Regions from separate parts of the Streptomyces sp. NPDC020845 genome, predicted to be linked through region 2. Evidence: riboswitches for the same ligand, from Rfam matches in the RefSeq annotation. Region 2 holds a riboswitch; each other region holds the start of a gene.
What was found. A riboswitch is a leader RNA that binds a small molecule or an ion and turns the genes downstream of it on or off. The one in region 2 is predicted to bind cyclic di-AMP.
Positions count from the first base shown of each region.

Region 1 (3,865 bases), on a different contig from region 2:
CAATGGCACCTATGCGCTGCTGCGCGACCCCGTCCAGTGCGACCGGCTGCGGCGGGCCGCCCAGGGAGGGGACGAGGGGCTGCTGGCGACCGGTGTCGAGGAACTGCTCCGCTTTGACGGGCCGGTGGAGATCGCGACCTGGCGGTTCGCCACCCAACCCGTGGTGATCGGCGGGCAGCGGATCGCCGCGGGCGAGCCGGTGCTGGTGGTGCTCGCCGCCGCCGACCGCGACCCCGAGCGCTTCGACTCACCCGATGTGCTCGATCTCTCCCGCACCGACAACCAGCACCTCGGTTACGGCCATGGCATCCATTACTGCCTGGGCGCGCCACTGGCCCGGCTGGAGGCCCAGACCGCCATCGGCACCCTGCTGCGGCGCCTGCCCGATCTGCGGCTCGCGGTGGAGCCGGAGGAGATCCGCCGGCGCGGCGGTCTGATCATGCGCGGGCTGCGCGAACTGCCCGTGACCTGGGGCCCGATCACCTAGCAAACGCCCTTGGCACTCGGCATATGTGACATAACGTCAACGGCGTGATCACCGCGTGACCTGGGATACATCTGCTTGTGATGATCAGATGGCGTCGCTATGTTCAACCGACGACTCAGCCGCCACACGAGAGGCAGAACGCATGCGCTCCGGGAACGGTCGACACCGCCGCCCCCGTCAGGCTCCGGCAATCGTGGTCGCCGCGGGGGTGACGGGTGCGAGCATCGCCATGCCGCTCTTCGGCGCCGTCGGCGCCCAGGCCGCGGACACCACCCAGACCTGGGACCGTGTCGCCGAATGCGAGAGCGGCGGGATGTGGAGCGCCAACGGAGGCAATGGCTTCTATGGCGGTCTGCAGATCACCTTGGACATGTGGAAGAAGTACGGCGGCCAGCAGTACGCCCCGCGCCCCGACCTCGCCAGCCGCTCCCAGCAGATAGCCATCGCCCAGGCGATCCTCGCCGACCGCGGCCCGGACGCCTGGCCGAGCTGTGCGCTGGACGCCGGGCTCGCCGGCCTCGCCGACGCGCTGGATGTGAACCCCGGCGGGAAGGGGACCCCCGAGGCCAAGGATTCGAGCGAACCCACGGGGATCGACGACTCCGATACGGACGAAGCGTCCGACAACTCCAGTCGGGGCGATCGATCGGACAGCTCGGACAGTTCCGGTAGTTCCGAAGATTCCGATACATCCGACAAAGTCGATAAGCCGGATCCCTCCGCGACCCCCGACGACAAGTCCGGTGAAAAGGGCGAGAAGTCCGGCGATTCCGACGAAGCGTCCCGCGGTAAGGGTGACGAGCGCTCCGACCGCGACGCGAAGGGCGAGGACTCCGCCACCTCCCCCACCGGCCGCCACCGCGGCGCGCCCGACGCCCGCGAGCAGGACTCCGCGGGTACGGCGGACGACGACACCCGGTCCTCGGGGCGCCATGCCTCGCGCGACGACGCGGAGCACACCGAGACCCCCGTTCAGCCTCTCGGTCGCGAGGACTACACCGTGCGCGGCGGTGACAACTTGTCAGACATCGCGGACGACCAGAAGGTGGACGGAGGGTGGCCCAAGCTCTACGAGGCCAACGAACCCCTCATCGGAACCGACCCGGACCTTATCCACCCTGGTCAGCGTCTCGATCTCAGCGCCAGATAGCGGCATTTCGGGGTGAATTGCCCGATCTGGCGGCAGTGAGACATACATCTCGTCACATCGCCCGGCGTGCGTCGGCTGTCCGATCTTTCCGCACCCGGCCTCACCTGCGTGGATGTGGGATGGCTGGGTGCGGATACGGCCTCATTCGCTGGGATGTCGGTGTTTGAACCTCATCGGAAGGTGTGTTTAACGTCTTTCCGCTCGCCACCGCGGGCACCGTCGATCGTCACGCCGAGTCCTGCCGGCGGTCGGGGGGAAACCGACGCATTTGCGCCGAAGGCAGGAGCGGGGGAACCAAGGTAGGCGCCGTAGCGGCCTGGAGACGGGCCCGTTCGGCTCGGGGTGAAGCCAGGTGCGGTCAGCCGCATCCGGCCGGGCAACTCACAGTCCGAACCCGACAGCTCACCTCGTAGGCGTCGGTGAGGAACGAACATGCGTAACGACAAGGGTAAGCACCGCCGTCCCTCCAAGGTCACCCGCATCGCCGCGCTCGCCGGCGTCGCTGGTGCGGCCGTCGCCGCACCGCTCCTGGGGGCCACCTCCGCCTCGGCCGCGACCACCGCCCAGTGGGACGCGGTCGCGCAGTGCGAGTCCGGCGGCAACTGGTCGATCAACACCGGCAACGGCTTCTACGGCGGCCTTCAGTTCACCAACTCCACCTGGGCCGCGTACGGCGGCACGGCCTTCGCGGCCCGCGCCGACCTGGCCACCAAGGACCAGCAGATCCAGATAGCCGAGAAGGTCCTGGCCGGACAGGGCAAGGGCGCCTGGCCGGTGTGCGGCACGGGCCTGACCACCACCGGCACCCCGACGCCTTCCACCTCCACCACCCAGCCCTCGAAGCCGGCCGCCAAGCCCGCCCAGCCGGCCGAGACGGCCAAGCCCGCGCAGCCCGCCAAGCCGAAGGCGCAGCCCCGCGAGGAGAGCGAGCACGCCGGGCGCGGGCACGCCCGCCACGCGATCAAGAAGGGCGACGGCGAGTACAAGGTCAAGTCCGGCGACACCCTCTCCAAGATCGCCGACGCGCACCACGTCGACGGCGGCTGGAAGAAGCTCTTCGAGCTGAACAAGGACATCGTCGAGGACGCCAACCTCATCTTCCCGGGCCAGCTGCTCCACCTCTCCTGACCCACCCGGCCGGGCCTCCCCCCACCCCGGTACCCCCGGCCCCCGCACCCCCGAAGACCGCCCCGGCCGGGCGCGCCGCCCCCACGCGAGGCGCGCCCCGCCGGGGCTTCGTCGGGTGGGCCCTCCGGGCCCGTTAGGCTCGTGCTGCAGAGACAGACCCATACGAAGGAGATCCTCGTGCCGTCCATCGACGTCGTCGTAGCTCGCGAGATCCTCGACTCGCGAGGCAACCCCACGGTCGAGGTCGAGGTCGGCCTCGACGACGGCAGCACCGGCCGTGCCGCCGTGCCTTCCGGTGCCTCGACCGGTGCCTTCGAGGCCCTTGAGCTCCGCGACGGCGACAAGAGCCGTTACGGCGGCAAGGGCGTCGAGAAGGCCGTCCTGGCCGTCATCGAGCAGATCGGTCCGGAGCTCGTCGGCTACGACGCCACCGAGCAGCGCCTGATCGACCAGGCGATGTTCGACCTGGACGCCACCCCGGACAAGTCCTCGCTCGGCGCCAACGCGATCCTCGGTGTCTCGCTCGCGGTCGCGCACGCCGCCTCCGAGGCCTCCGACCTCCCGCTCTTCCGGTACCTGGGCGGCCCCAACGCCCACCTGCTGCCGGTCCCGATGATGAACATCCTCAACGGCGGCTCGCACGCCGACTCCAACGTGGACATCCAGGAGTTCATGATCGCGCCGATCGGCGCCGAGTCCTTCTCCGAGGCGCTGCGCTGGGGCACCGAGGTCTACCACACCCTGAAGTCCGTGCTGAAGGAGCGGGGCCTGTCCACCGGCCTCGGCGACGAGGGCGGCTTCGCCCCGAACCTGAACTCCAACCGCGACGCCCTGGACCTGATCGTCGAGGCGATCAAGAAGGCCGGCTACCAGCCGGGCCAGGACATCGCGCTGGCGCTCGACGTGGCCGCCTCCGAGTTCTACAAGGACGGCGCCTACACCTTCGAGGGCCAGACCCGCAGCGCCGCCGAGATGACCGCGTACTACGCCGAGCTGGTCGACGCGTACCCGCTGGTCTCCATCGAGGACCCGCTGAACGAGGAGGACTGGGACGGCTGGAAGACGATCACCGACCAGCTCGGTGACAAGGTCCAGCTGGT
Region 1 covers NZ_JBIRSJ010000023.1:44,185-48,049, forward strand. The annotation lists gene ACH4U7_RS45290 (cytochrome P450) at 1-487, shown strand, start outside; gene ACH4U7_RS45295 (transglycosylase family protein) at 630-1,637, shown strand; cyclic di-AMP (ydaO/yuaA leader) riboswitch at 1,899-2,068, shown strand; gene ACH4U7_RS45300 (transglycosylase family protein) at 2,070-2,765, shown strand; gene eno (phosphopyruvate hydratase) at 2,943-3,865, shown strand, end outside.
Region 1: another riboswitch for cyclic di-AMP. It lies ahead of ACH4U7_RS45300 (transglycosylase family protein); the one in region 2 lies ahead of ACH4U7_RS25255 (NlpC/P60 family protein).

Region 2 (3,865 bases):
GGGAGCGGGCAGTGGGGGTACTTGGGGGTTGGGGCCGCCGGACGGGCGTGGCCCTGGGGGTGGCGGGGATGGTGGTGCCGCTGGCGGTCGCGCTCGGCACCCCGGCGCAGGCCGCCTCGTCGTGCACGACGAGCGTCGGGCCGTACCAGAAGCAGGTGGAGAAGTTCCTGGGCCGCCCGGTGGACGGGCGGCAGTCGCGTACGGACTGTCTGGCGATCCAGAAGTTCCAGATCAACCACGGGATCAGCCCCACGATCGGCTATGCGGGGCCGGTCACCTGGGGGGTGATGAAGCTGATCAACTCGCAGAAGGCGGCCGGGCACAACCCGAACAAGGCGAAAAAGTGCCCCACCAACAAGGGCCGTATCGCCTGTGTGGACCTCACCCGCCAGCTGAGCTGGATCCAGGACGGCTCACGGCTGGTGTACGGCCCGGTGCCGGTGCGCACCGGCCGCGACCGGTATGAGACCCGGGGCGGGCTGAAGAAGGTCTACTGGCGGGACATCGACCACTGGTCGACGCTCTACGACGTCGCGATGCCGTACAGCCAGTTCTTCGACGGCGGCCAGGCCTTCCACTCCATCGCGGGCAGCGTGTGGTCGCCGCCGGGCTCCCACGGCTGCGTCAATATGCGCAAGGGCGACGCCAAGAAGTACTGGAGCCTGCTGCGCAACGGCGACGACGTATACGTCTACGGCCGCAAACCCGGCACCTGAGCCGCGCAGCCCGGCACCTGAAGCCGCGCAGCCGCCTCCCGGGCCCCGGAGCGCCCCTCCGGGACCCGGGGAGGCGGGAGGGCTGCTAGGCGGCCGGGCGGACGCTGCCGTAGATCGGCATCTCGGTGATCGGCGCCTTCTTGACCACATCGCCGGGCTTCGGGGCGTGGATCATCATTCCGTCGCCTATATAGATGCCGACATGGCTGATGTCGTCATAGAAGAAGACGAGATCGCCCGGCTGGAGGTTGGCGGTCGACACGCGCGTGCCGACCTTCACCTGGTCCCAGGTGGTGCGCGGCAGTGAGACCCCGGCGGCCTTCCAGGCGGCCTGGGTGAGCCCCGAGCAGTCGTAGGAGTTGGGTCCGGTCGCGCCCCAGACATACGGCTTGCCGAGCTGCGCCTGCGCGAAGGCGATGGCCTTGTCGGCCTTGGTGGAGGTCGAGCTGGAGGACCCCGAGGTCCCGGACGATCCCGAGGAACTGGAAGACCCCGAGGAACCGGAGGAGCTCGACGAGTCGGAGGAGCTCGCCTGCTCCTGCCGCCGCTTCGCCGCCTCCTCCTGCGCCCGCTTGGCCGCCGCCTCCCGCTGCTGCTGGGCCAGCTCAGCCGCCTTGCGCCGGGCCTCCTCTTCCTTCTTCTTCTCGATCGCCGCCAGCCGCGCCTTCTCCTCGGCGGTCAGCTTCGACAGCAGCTCACGGGCTTGGGTGAGCTTGCCCTGGACGGTCTTCTTCCTGGTCTTCAGCTGCTGCTGCGACCGGGTCAGCGACGCCAGGCTCTCGCCGGCCTTCGTACGCTCCTTGGCGGCCTTGGCCTGCTGCGACAGGAAGTCGTCGACGGCCTGCTTCTGCTCGCCGGACAGCCGGTCCATCAGATGGGACTGGTCGAAGATGTCCCGCGGGTCCTTGGCGAACAGCAGGGTCGCGGTGCTGTTGGCCATGCCGCCGCTGCGGTACTGCGCCGCCGCATAGCTGCCCAGCTTGCGCCGTGCCTCGTTCAGCTTTTCGGTGCGCTTGGCGACGCTGTCCAGCAGCCGGTCGACCTTGGCGCGCTGCTCGCCCGTGCGCTCCTTGGCGGCGTTGTATGCCTGGGTCGCGGATTCGGCCTGGTGGTAGAGCGTGTCGACCTTCTTCTTGACCTCTTCGACCGTTGGCTTGGGCTTACCGGGCTCGGCGCTCGCCGTCTGGGAGAGGAGGGTGACGGAGGCGAGGGCGGCCGTGGTGACCCCGACGGCGGTGCGGCGGCCGGTGGCCGAGTCCAGTATTCGGGTCCGCGGCTTGCGGTGCGACGCCAAGGGAGGCGACTCCTTCCGTGGACCGCCTACCGGGTTAGCTGTCGGGTTCGGGCGTCGGAAGGCTGCCCTACGGTCCGGGCGGCGGACGGCTGGCGTCGCCGCGCTGGACCGATTCACCCCAGTGGTACGTGGGGGTCCCCGGCTCCGGCTGCCTCGCGGCGGGGCCGGACTCGGCGGAGACAGCCCGTGTCGACGCTGGTCGCCGACGGGTTCCGGACCGCCTGATGGAGGACGGTAGTGGTCTTGTGGGGCTCGTGTGAAGGCTGATGTTCGAATTGTCCCGAAACCGTTTCGTGACTTCCGCGCATACGCTGTCAGTGCGGCGCCCTAGACTCGGTGAGCGATGAGCAGCCTCTTTGATGACAGCTTCCTGGCGGACCTCGGGCCCTCGGACGAGGAGCCCCCGCCGCCCGAGGACGACGGCGGGCCCGCCGCTGAGGACGTCCCGCACGACCTCTTCGACGGGAAGTTCGACGCGCCCGCCCCCAGGGAGGCGTACTACCGCGACGGCGCGGCGCGCCCCGCGGTGGATCCGGCCGCGCTCCTGGAGGGGATGAACGAGCAGCAGAGGGCCGCCGTGGTGCACACCGGCTCGCCGCTGCTGATCGTCGCGGGCGCCGGATCGGGCAAGACCCGGGTGCTCACCCACCGCATCGCCTATCTGCTCGGCGCGCGCAGCGTGCACCCCGGCCAGATCCTCGCCATCACCTTCACCAACAAGGCCGCGGGCGAGATGAAGGAGCGGGTCGAGGAGCTGGTCGGCCCGCGTGCGAACGCCATGTGGGTGTCGACGTTCCACAGCGCCTGCGTGCGCATCCTGCGCCGGGAGTCCAAGAAGCTCGGTTTCACGTCCTCCTTCTCGATCTACGACGCGGCCGACTCCAAGCGGCTGATGGCGCTGGTCTGCCGGGATCTGGACCTCGACCCGAAGCGGTATCCGCCCAAGTCCTTCAGCGCCAAGGTCTCCAACCTGAAGAACGAGCTCATCGACGAGGAGACCTTCGCCGGACAGGCATCGGACGGCTTCGAGAAGACGCTCGCCGAGGCGTATGTGATGTACCAGTCGCGGCTGCGCGAGGCCAATGCCCTCGACTTCGACGACATCATCATGACGACGGTCAATCTGCTCCAGGCATTCCCCGACGTCGCCGAGCACTACCGCCGCCGCTTCCGCCATGTCCTGGTCGACGAGTACCAGGACACCAACCACGCGCAGTACACGCTGGTGCGCGAGCTGGTGGGCCCGGGCCCGGTGGCCGCCGCCGATGGCGTTGGTGAAGGCGACGTCGGCGAGGGGATCGGGGCCGCCGAGCTGTGCGTGGTGGGCGACGCCGACCAGTCGATCTACGCCTTCCGGGGCGCCACGATCCGTAACATCCTCCAGTTCGAGGAGGACTATCCGGACGCCACGACCATCCTCCTGGAGCAGAACTACCGCTCCACCCAGACGATCCTCAGCGCGGCCAACGCCGTCATCGAGCGCAATGAGAACCGGCGCCCGAAGAACCTGTGGACCGACGCCGGCGCCGGGGCGACCATCACCGGCTATGTGGCCGACACCGAGCACGACGAGGCCCAGTTCGTCGCCGACGAGATCGACCGGCTGACGGACGCGGGCGACGCCAGGTCCGGGGACGTGGCCGTCTTCTACCGGACCAACGCGCAGTCCCGTGTCTTCGAAGAGGTCTTCATCCGGGTCGGGCTGCCGTACAAGGTCGTCGGCGGTGTGCGCTTCTACGAGCGCAAGGAGGTCCGCGACGTCCTCGCGTATCTGCGGGTGCTGGCCAACCCGGAGGACACCGTCCCGCTGCGCCGGATTCTGAACGTGCCCAAGCGCGGTATCGGCGAGCGCGCC
Region 2 covers NZ_JBIRSJ010000009.1:362,848-366,712, forward strand. The annotation lists gene ACH4U7_RS25250 (L,D-transpeptidase) at 69-716, shown strand; gene ACH4U7_RS25255 (NlpC/P60 family protein) at 802-2,010, opposite strand; cyclic di-AMP (ydaO/yuaA leader) riboswitch at 2,018-2,196, opposite strand; gene pcrA (DNA helicase PcrA) at 2,354-3,865, shown strand, end outside.

Region 3 (3,865 bases), on a different contig from region 2:
GGCGCCCCTGGACGTGATCATCGTCCGCAAGCTGGGCGTCCCCTTCCACCGCGAGCTGGGCTTCGGCGCCATCGGCGAGGGCGGGGTGCGGGTGGTGCACGACGCGATCGTACGGATGAGCCGGGCGCGCAAAGAGGAGCTTGAGGAGGTGGAGCGAACCGAGGAAGAGGAGCTCGCACGGCAGGCGCGGCGGTTCCGGCGCGACCGGCCGCGGGTCGCGGTCGGCGGCCGGACGGTGATCGTCGTGGACGACGGGATCGCCACCGGTGCCACGGCACGGGCGGCCTGCCGGGTCGCCCGGGCCCAGGGCGCGGCCCGGGTGGTGCTGGCGGTCCCGGTCGCGCCGCCGGACGCGGCCGAGGCGCTGCGGCAGGACGCGGACGACGTGGTGTGTCTGTCCACCCCCGCGGAGTTCTCGGCGGTCGGCGAATGGTACGAGGACTTCTCCCAGACCAGCGACGCCGAGGTCGTGGAGCTGCTCTCCCGGTCGACCGGGATGCCGGGTCAGGCGCATCCTGGTAAGTGAAGCAGGAGGTGATGACCGCGATGGAGACGATCGTGGGATGCGACATCGAAATGGAGTTCCGTGAGCTCGGACCCCTGACCGAGGCGGTCGTCCGGCTGAGGATGCACGACGGGACCGAGATCCTGGCACAGGGCCGGGCCAACCGGAATCCCGACGACCCGGCGCAGCCGCGGGTCGGCGAGGAGATCGCGGCGGCGCGTGCGCTGAACAACCTCGCTCACCGGCTGATCTCGAAGGCGGGCGGTGACATCGAGGAGGTTACGCACGCGAAGGCACATCTGGTGATGTAGGGCGGGTCTGCCGCGGCACCGGGCCGCGGCAGAGCACCCTTCGTTCACACACCTCTCAGATCTGGACGCCCTTGGACCGGAGATAGGCGAGCGGGTTGACATCCGAGCCGTAGTCGGGGCCGGTGCGCACCTCGAAGTGCACATGCGGTCCGGTCACGTTGCCGGTCGCCCCGGACCGGCCGATCTGCTGGCCGGCGGACACCGTCTGGCCGACGTGGACGGTCAGCGCCGACATGTGCGCGTACTGGCTGTACATGCCGTCGGGGTGGCGGAGCACGACCTGGTAGCCGTACGCACCGCCCCAGCCCGCGGCGACCACCTCGGCCGAGCCCACCGCCCGCACCTGGGTGCCGGTGGCGACGGGGAAGTCGACCCCGGTGTGGTGGCCGCTGGACCAGTTGCTGCCGGAGATGCCGTAGGCGGTGCCGACGGCGTGGCTGGCGACGGGCGAGGTGAAGGACGCCGACGAGGACGACGAGTGCGCCGCCGAGCCGGACTTCTTCTTGGCGCGCTCGCGGGCCTTGTTGGCCTGCTCGACCCGCTGCTTGGCCGCCTGCTCGGCGCGCTGCTTGGCCTGATCCGTACGCTGCTCGGTCCGGGGCTGGCTCTCGCGGGGCTGTGCGGCGGGGGACCGGTGTGTGTCGAGGGTGAGTTTCTGGCCGGGGTAGATCAGGTCCGGGTCGTCGCCGATGACGCGGCGGTTGGCCTCGTAGAGCCGCTGCCAGCCGCCGACGCCGTCCATGTTCTGCGCGTCGGCTATTCGGGACAGGGTGTCGCCACTGACCACGGTGTACGAGGAGCCGGACCGCCCGGTGGTGGCCGCGCTCTGGTCGACGGCCTTGGTGGTGGCCTTGGGCGCGGCTTCCGGAGCGGACTCGGTTTTGGGAGTGGCCTTGGGGGTGGCTTTCGGAGTCGCTTTGGGGGTGGCCTTGGGAGCGGTCTGGGTCTGGGCGCGGCCGCTCGCGGTGCCGGGGGTGACATCCGCGGGCTGGCCGCCGCGGGTCAGCCCCGCCTTGACCGAGCAGACCGGCCAGGCGCCGGGGCCCTGGGCGTCGAGTACCTTCTCGGCGATGGCTATCTGCTGGTCCTTGGAGGCCAGATCGGCCCGGGGCGCGAAGGACGTCCCGCCGTACGCCTTCCAGGTGGACTGTGAGAACTGGAGGCCGCCGTAGTAGCCGTTCCCGGTGTTGATGCTCCAGTTGTCGGTGGACTCACACTCCGCCACCTTGTCCCAGGTGTCGACGGAGGCGGCGTTCGCCTGGCCGACGCCTATGAGGGGCAGTGCCACGCCGGCGCCGCCCGCGGTGAACGCGAGCGAGGCGCGGGAGACGCGGCGGGGCCGGGGCCGGCGGTGACGTCCGCGTGCAGCCATTGAGCTCATCCTCTCCTGACGCCTGCGAGGTGAGCTGTCGGGTTCGGGCGGGAGCTGCCCGGCCGCGCCGTTCCCGGTGCCCCCGGCACCGTGGCGCGACTTCACCCCTAGCCGTCCCGCCCGACATAGCGCGGCACGGCGCCTACCTGGTTCCCCCGCTCCTGCCGTGACAGGTCGTCGTGTCACTCCTCCGCCACGGCAGGACTCGGCGCTCCGGCGAGGGAGAGACCCGTGCATGGAATGCGCCGGGTGCGGCACAGTAAACACATGGTTTAGGTCACGACAAGGTCTCGACGGACCTGTGTCCGGAAATCGATCACGGCGGTGATGAACTGTGATCCGCGTCACCGCTTTACGGATGGGGTGATTGTGGTGCGGAATCCGCAATGCCGAATTGCCCCTGTTATGCGATTAATGCCGTCGCAGACATAAGGACGCTGATCGGGGGAAGAGGAGCCGAAGGGGAATGGACGGGGAAAGTCGGGGCACTCGGCGCGGCGGCTGACGGGCCGCCGGATGCCCGACCCACAGGAGGTTGCCCATGGCTCAGCGGTACGGCGGGACGCCCGCGAGGCGTCTGCCGCCGGTCTTATCCGTATCCGCACTGCTCATCGGCGCGCTGGCCGCGGTCACCGCCTGCGGCGCCGACGAGGACTCCGGGGCGCCCGCGCCGCCCGGCGCCGCGGGTGCATCCCATTCGGCCGCGAGCGCCGGCCGGCCCGGCGCCGCTGAACCCGGCGGACGCGCGCATGACTCCGGCCGGGCCTCGACCCCCGCGAAGGCGCCGAGCGCGGCCAAGCCGTCCGTCGGCACCGAGGGCGCCTCCGGCGCCCCGCCCGCCGCGCGCCGCATCTGCGCCGAGGATCAGCTGAAACTGTCCGTCGGCCGGATGGATATCGGCGCGGGCAATGTCTATGTTCCTCTGGCCTTCACCAATACCGGTGAGGCCAGTTGCACGCTGACGGGCTTTCCCGGCGTTTCCCTGCTCGACAGCCCCGGCACGGCTATCGGCGACCCCGCCGCCCGCCGAGGACCGGCGCGGCCCACGGTCGTCCTGAAACCCGGCGACAGCGCCTACGCGAGTCTGCACACCCTCAACAAAGGCCTGTCCGACAAGCCCTGTTGGCGGACCGCGTCCAAAATTCGCGCCTACCCGCCGGACTCCTACCGCTCGATGAAGACGTCGGCGCGCTCCCTCCAGGTCTGCGGCGAAGTATTCGAAGTCACCGCCCTCGAGCCGGGCTCCCAGCCCTGACCCGGAGCGCCACGGCCGGGCGCGGAACCGCTGCCCCCCGCCCGCGCCCGACCGTGCGGCGCCGGAAATGAATTGGCCGGGAAGCGGGGCCACATGACGCCCCCGGATGTCCCAAAATCTTGATGGGCCCGACACCCACTGGCCCCTTTCGCCCTTCCGCAATCATTATCGGGTGGGCCACCATGTGAAGAGGCCTCGCCTGAGCCGGCGCGGAGCGTCTAGAGGGGGACGATGTCATGGAGCGAGCGGCGACCGGGGTCGAGACGGAGTTGGTGGACCTCTCGGGAACGACGCTCGAAGAACTGGGCGACAGTCAGGAGTTCGCTCTCGCGACCCAGCGGTTGCTCGAACTCGTACAGTCCCCGCCGACACTCACGACCTCCGCTGCGAACCAACAGGGCTGTTGATGGAATCCCGGCGTG
Region 3 covers NZ_JBIRSJ010000003.1:516,296-520,160, forward strand. The annotation lists partial or broken gene ACH4U7_RS09460 (phosphoribosyltransferase) at 1-505, shown strand, start outside; gene ACH4U7_RS09465 (dsRBD fold-containing protein) at 547-816, shown strand; gene ACH4U7_RS09470 (transglycosylase family protein) at 872-2,188, opposite strand; cyclic di-AMP (ydaO/yuaA leader) riboswitch at 2,194-2,375, opposite strand; gene ACH4U7_RS09475 (DUF4232 domain-containing protein) at 2,730-3,443, shown strand; gene ACH4U7_RS09480 (hypothetical protein) at 3,680-3,850, shown strand.
Region 3: another riboswitch for cyclic di-AMP. It lies ahead of ACH4U7_RS09470 (transglycosylase family protein); the one in region 2 lies ahead of ACH4U7_RS25255 (NlpC/P60 family protein).

Region 4 (3,865 bases), on a different contig from region 2:
TGCGCCCGCGTGTCGGCGGGTGGTCACAAAGCCTTCCGACTCCAGGGTGCGCAGCGCCTCGCGCACGGGCACGCGCGAGACGCCGTAGCGCCGGGCGAGGAATTCCTCGATCAGCCGGCTGCCGGGCGCGAAGGTGCCGGAGACGATGTCGTCGCGGATCGCCGTACACACCGCGTGCGCCGAAATCCGGCGACCGCCCGGCATCGCGGTCGTATCGCCGCTCACTTCCGGTCCCGCATTGTTGAACCTCCGCCTTAATCTCCGCGAAACGCAGCCGATTGACGCGTGTTCAGCGACTCTATTCTAAACAGCCGGAATTTCCGATGGGCGCGGAGATTTCATGGATATTTTTGGCCAGGCGGCCGGGCAGCCGGATGGCCAGGCGGCCGGGTGCCCATGCGAGTACGCCGAAGGCCCCGGTCCGCGGGACCGGGGCCTTGGGGAGCCGAAGGGGCGCGCCGCCCGCGCCGGAGGCGCTGATGTCGCTGTGAAAGGGAGAGCGCGCGGAGACCCTGAGGTACGAAGGGCCGAGCACGGGCGACCGTCGACAGGGGCTGAGGCGCCCCCCGCGAGGCGGACCGGGTTCAGGGGCAGGTGTGCGGGGGCGTGATCAGAGGTTCACGCCGTGCGAGCGCAGGTAGGCGACGGGGTCGATGTCCGAGCCGTAGTCGGGGCTGGTGCGGGCCTCGAAGTGCAGATGCGGGCCGGTGACGTTGCCCGTGGCGCCGGACAGGCCGATCTGCTGGCCGGGGGTGACCGTCTGGCCGACGGAGACGCCGATGGACGACAGGTGGCCGTACTGGGTGTAGGTGCCGTCGTTCATCTTGATCACGATGTTGTTGCCGTACGCGCCGCCCCAGCCGGCCTCGACGACGGTGCCGGAGCCGACGGAGTGCACCGAGGTGCCGGACGCGGCGTGGAAGTCCACTCCGGTGTGGGTGCCGGAGGACCACAGGCCGCTGGACGCCTGGTAGCCGGTGGAGACATACGAGCCGGTGACCGGCAGCACGAACATGTTCAGCCGCCTGCGCTCGGCCTCGCGCGCCGCGCGCTCCTTGGCCTCGCGTTCCTGCTTGGCCTTCTTCGCGGCCGCCTCGGCCTTGCGCTTCGCCTCGGCCGCCTGACGCGCGGCCTCCTTGCGGGCCTGGGCCTCGGCCTGCGCCTTGGCGGCGGCCTCCTCGGCGGCGCTCTGCTGGCTCTCCGCCTGGGCCTGGACCTGGTCTGCGAGCTGGTCGTCCATGGCGACCGCCTGGCGCAGCCCGGTGTCCTCAAAGCCGCGCGGGTCGTCCGCCGCCGCGAGGGCGGGGGCGGCGAAGCCGGCGACCACGCCGGAGGCGGCCAGCGTGGCTATGCCCGCGAGATTGGCGTTGGAACGGGCGGTGCGGGGGGCCCGGGTGGGGCGGCGGTGCTTCCCGGCGGTACGGGTGAACGCCATGGTCCGGCGCACTCCTTTCCTTCCTCTCGCCTACCGGGTTAGCTGACGGGTTCGGAGCAGGAAGGTCTCCTACGGGCCCCTCCCCCACGCGGGGAAGGCGTCCGATTCACCCCTGGGGATCACCCGTCCGGCGCCGCTGCGGCGACGGGCGAGGTTGGTTCCCCGGCTCCCCTGGCTCGCGCCGTACGGGGACTCGGCGATGGTTGCCCGTGCCGCGGATGCGGCGTGTCTCGGGCGGACAACCGAACTGACGCTAAGCGTGATCGCATTCGTTCACCAAACGGTTCCGCTTTTTTGTTGGTTTCCCCACAGACACGATCACCCAGACGAGCAATCTCTGCCACAAAGCGGACGAAACGATCGAGGAAACGACCGACAAAAAGAGACCCTGGCGCCTGAAGCGGCGCCAGGGTCCTTGTCACGAGGGCCTGTTGCTCCCGGGTCGGGTCGGCCCGTCGGCCCGTCGATCTGTCAGTTCGTCGGTCTGTCGGCCTGTCAGCCCTGGATGACGCGCACCTCGCCGATACCGAGCGCCTTGACCGGCTCCTCGATCTGCGAGGCGTCACCGACGAGCACCGTGACCAGCCGGTCGGCCGGGAAGGCGCTCACCACCGCGGCGGTCGCCTCCACCGTGCCGGTCTCCGCGAGGCGCGCGTACAACTGCGCCTGGAAGTCGTCCGGCAGATGCTGCTCGACCTGGTCGGCGAGCGTGCCCGCGACGGCGGCCGCCGTCTCGTACTTCAGCGGGGCGACCCCGACCAGGTTCTGCACGGCGACATCACGCTCGGCGTCCGTCAGGCCCTCCTCCTTCAGCGTGCCCAGCACCTTCCACAGGTCCTCCAGGGCGGGGCCGGTGACCTCGGTGGCCACCGAGCCGCTGATGGCCAGCATCGCGGCGCCAGTGGCCCCTCCGGAGGCGTCCGGAGCCGCGGAGCGGAGCACCTGGCCGAAGGCGCGCACGCCGTACGTGTAGCCCTTCTCCTCGCGCAGCACGCGGTCGAGCCGGGAGGTGAGGGTGCCGCCCAGGCAGTAGGTGCCCAGCACCTGGGCGGGCCAGACCCGGTCGTGGCGGTCGGCGCCGATCCGGCCGATGAGCAGCTGGGTCTGCACCGCGCCCGGCCGGTCGACGATGATCACGCGGCCGGTGTCATCGGCCGTGATCGGCGGCATGGGGCGGGACTCGGCGGCGCCGCCCGTCCAGGCGCCGAGGGATTCGGCCAGCGCCTTGTCGAGGTCGACACCGGCCAGGTCGCCGACGACCACGGCGGTCGAGGTGGACGGGCGGACATGCGTCTCGTAGAAGGCCCGCACGGCCGCGGCGTCGATGCCCTCGATGGTCTCCTGGGTGCCCTGGCGCGGCCGGGACATCCGGGACTCGGCCGGGAACAGCTCCTTGAACAGCGCCATCGAGGCGCGCCGGGCCGGGTTGGCCAGCTCGTGCGGGATCTCGTCCAGGCGGTTGCGGACCAGCCGCTCGACCTCGCCCTCGGGGAAGGCGGGCGCGCGCAGCGCGTCGGCCAGCAGGCCGAGCGCCTTGGGCAGCCGGGAGACGGGGACCTCCAGGGACACCCGGACGGCGGGGTGGTCGGCGTGGGCGTCCAGGGTGGCGCCGCAGCGCTCCAGCTCGGCGGCGAACTCCTCGGCGGTGTGCTTGTCGGTGCCCTCGGACAGGGCGCGGGCCATGATCGTGGCGATGCCGTCGAGCCCGGCCGGCTCGGCGTCCAGCGGGGCGGCGAGGTTGATCTCCACGGCGACGACCTGCTGGCCGGGGCGGTGGCAGCGCAGCACGGTCAGCCCGTTGGACAGCTCGGTGCGCTCGGGGGCCGGGAAGGCCCACGGCCTGGCGGCACCCGCCTGCGGCTGCGGGTGGAAGGTCATGGTGGTGGCGGCGTCGCTCACTGGGCCGACTCCCCTTCTGCGTCGTTGTCGTCGGCTGCTGCGTCGTGGTCGCCGTCGGCGGCGACGTCGGCCTCGGCCTGCTCGGCGCCCTGGACCGGCTCGTAGACCAGTACCGCGCGGTTGTCGGGGCGCAGCCTGGCCTGGGCCACGGCCCGCACCTCCTCGGCCGTCACCTGCAGGACGCGCGACACGGCGGTCAGCGCCAGCTGCGGGTCGCCGAACAGCACCGCGTAACGGCACAGCTCGTCGGCGCGGCCGCCGACGGTGGCCAGCCGGTCCAGCCACTCGCGCTCCAGCTGGGCCTGGGCGCGCTCCATCTCCTCCGGGGTCGGCCCCTCCTCGGCGAACCGGGCCAGCTCCTCGTCGACGGCGGCCTCGATGTCGGGGACCTCCACGCCGCCGGAGGTCTTCACGTCCAGCCAGCCGAGCGAGGGGGCGCCGGACAGCCGCAGCAGGCCGAAGCCCGCGGCCACCGCCGTACGGTCCCGCCGCACCAGGCGGTTGTGCAGGCGGGAGGACTCCCCGCCGCCC
Region 4 covers NZ_JBIRSJ010000006.1:520,386-524,250, forward strand. The annotation lists gene ACH4U7_RS18055 (GntR family transcriptional regulator) at 1-204, opposite strand, end outside; gene ACH4U7_RS18060 (M23 family metallopeptidase) at 611-1,435, opposite strand; cyclic di-AMP (ydaO/yuaA leader) riboswitch at 1,448-1,644, opposite strand; gene ACH4U7_RS18065 (M16 family metallopeptidase) at 1,931-3,313, opposite strand; gene ACH4U7_RS18070 (M16 family metallopeptidase) at 3,331-3,865, opposite strand, start outside.
Region 4: another riboswitch for cyclic di-AMP. It lies ahead of ACH4U7_RS18060 (M23 family metallopeptidase); the one in region 2 lies ahead of ACH4U7_RS25255 (NlpC/P60 family protein).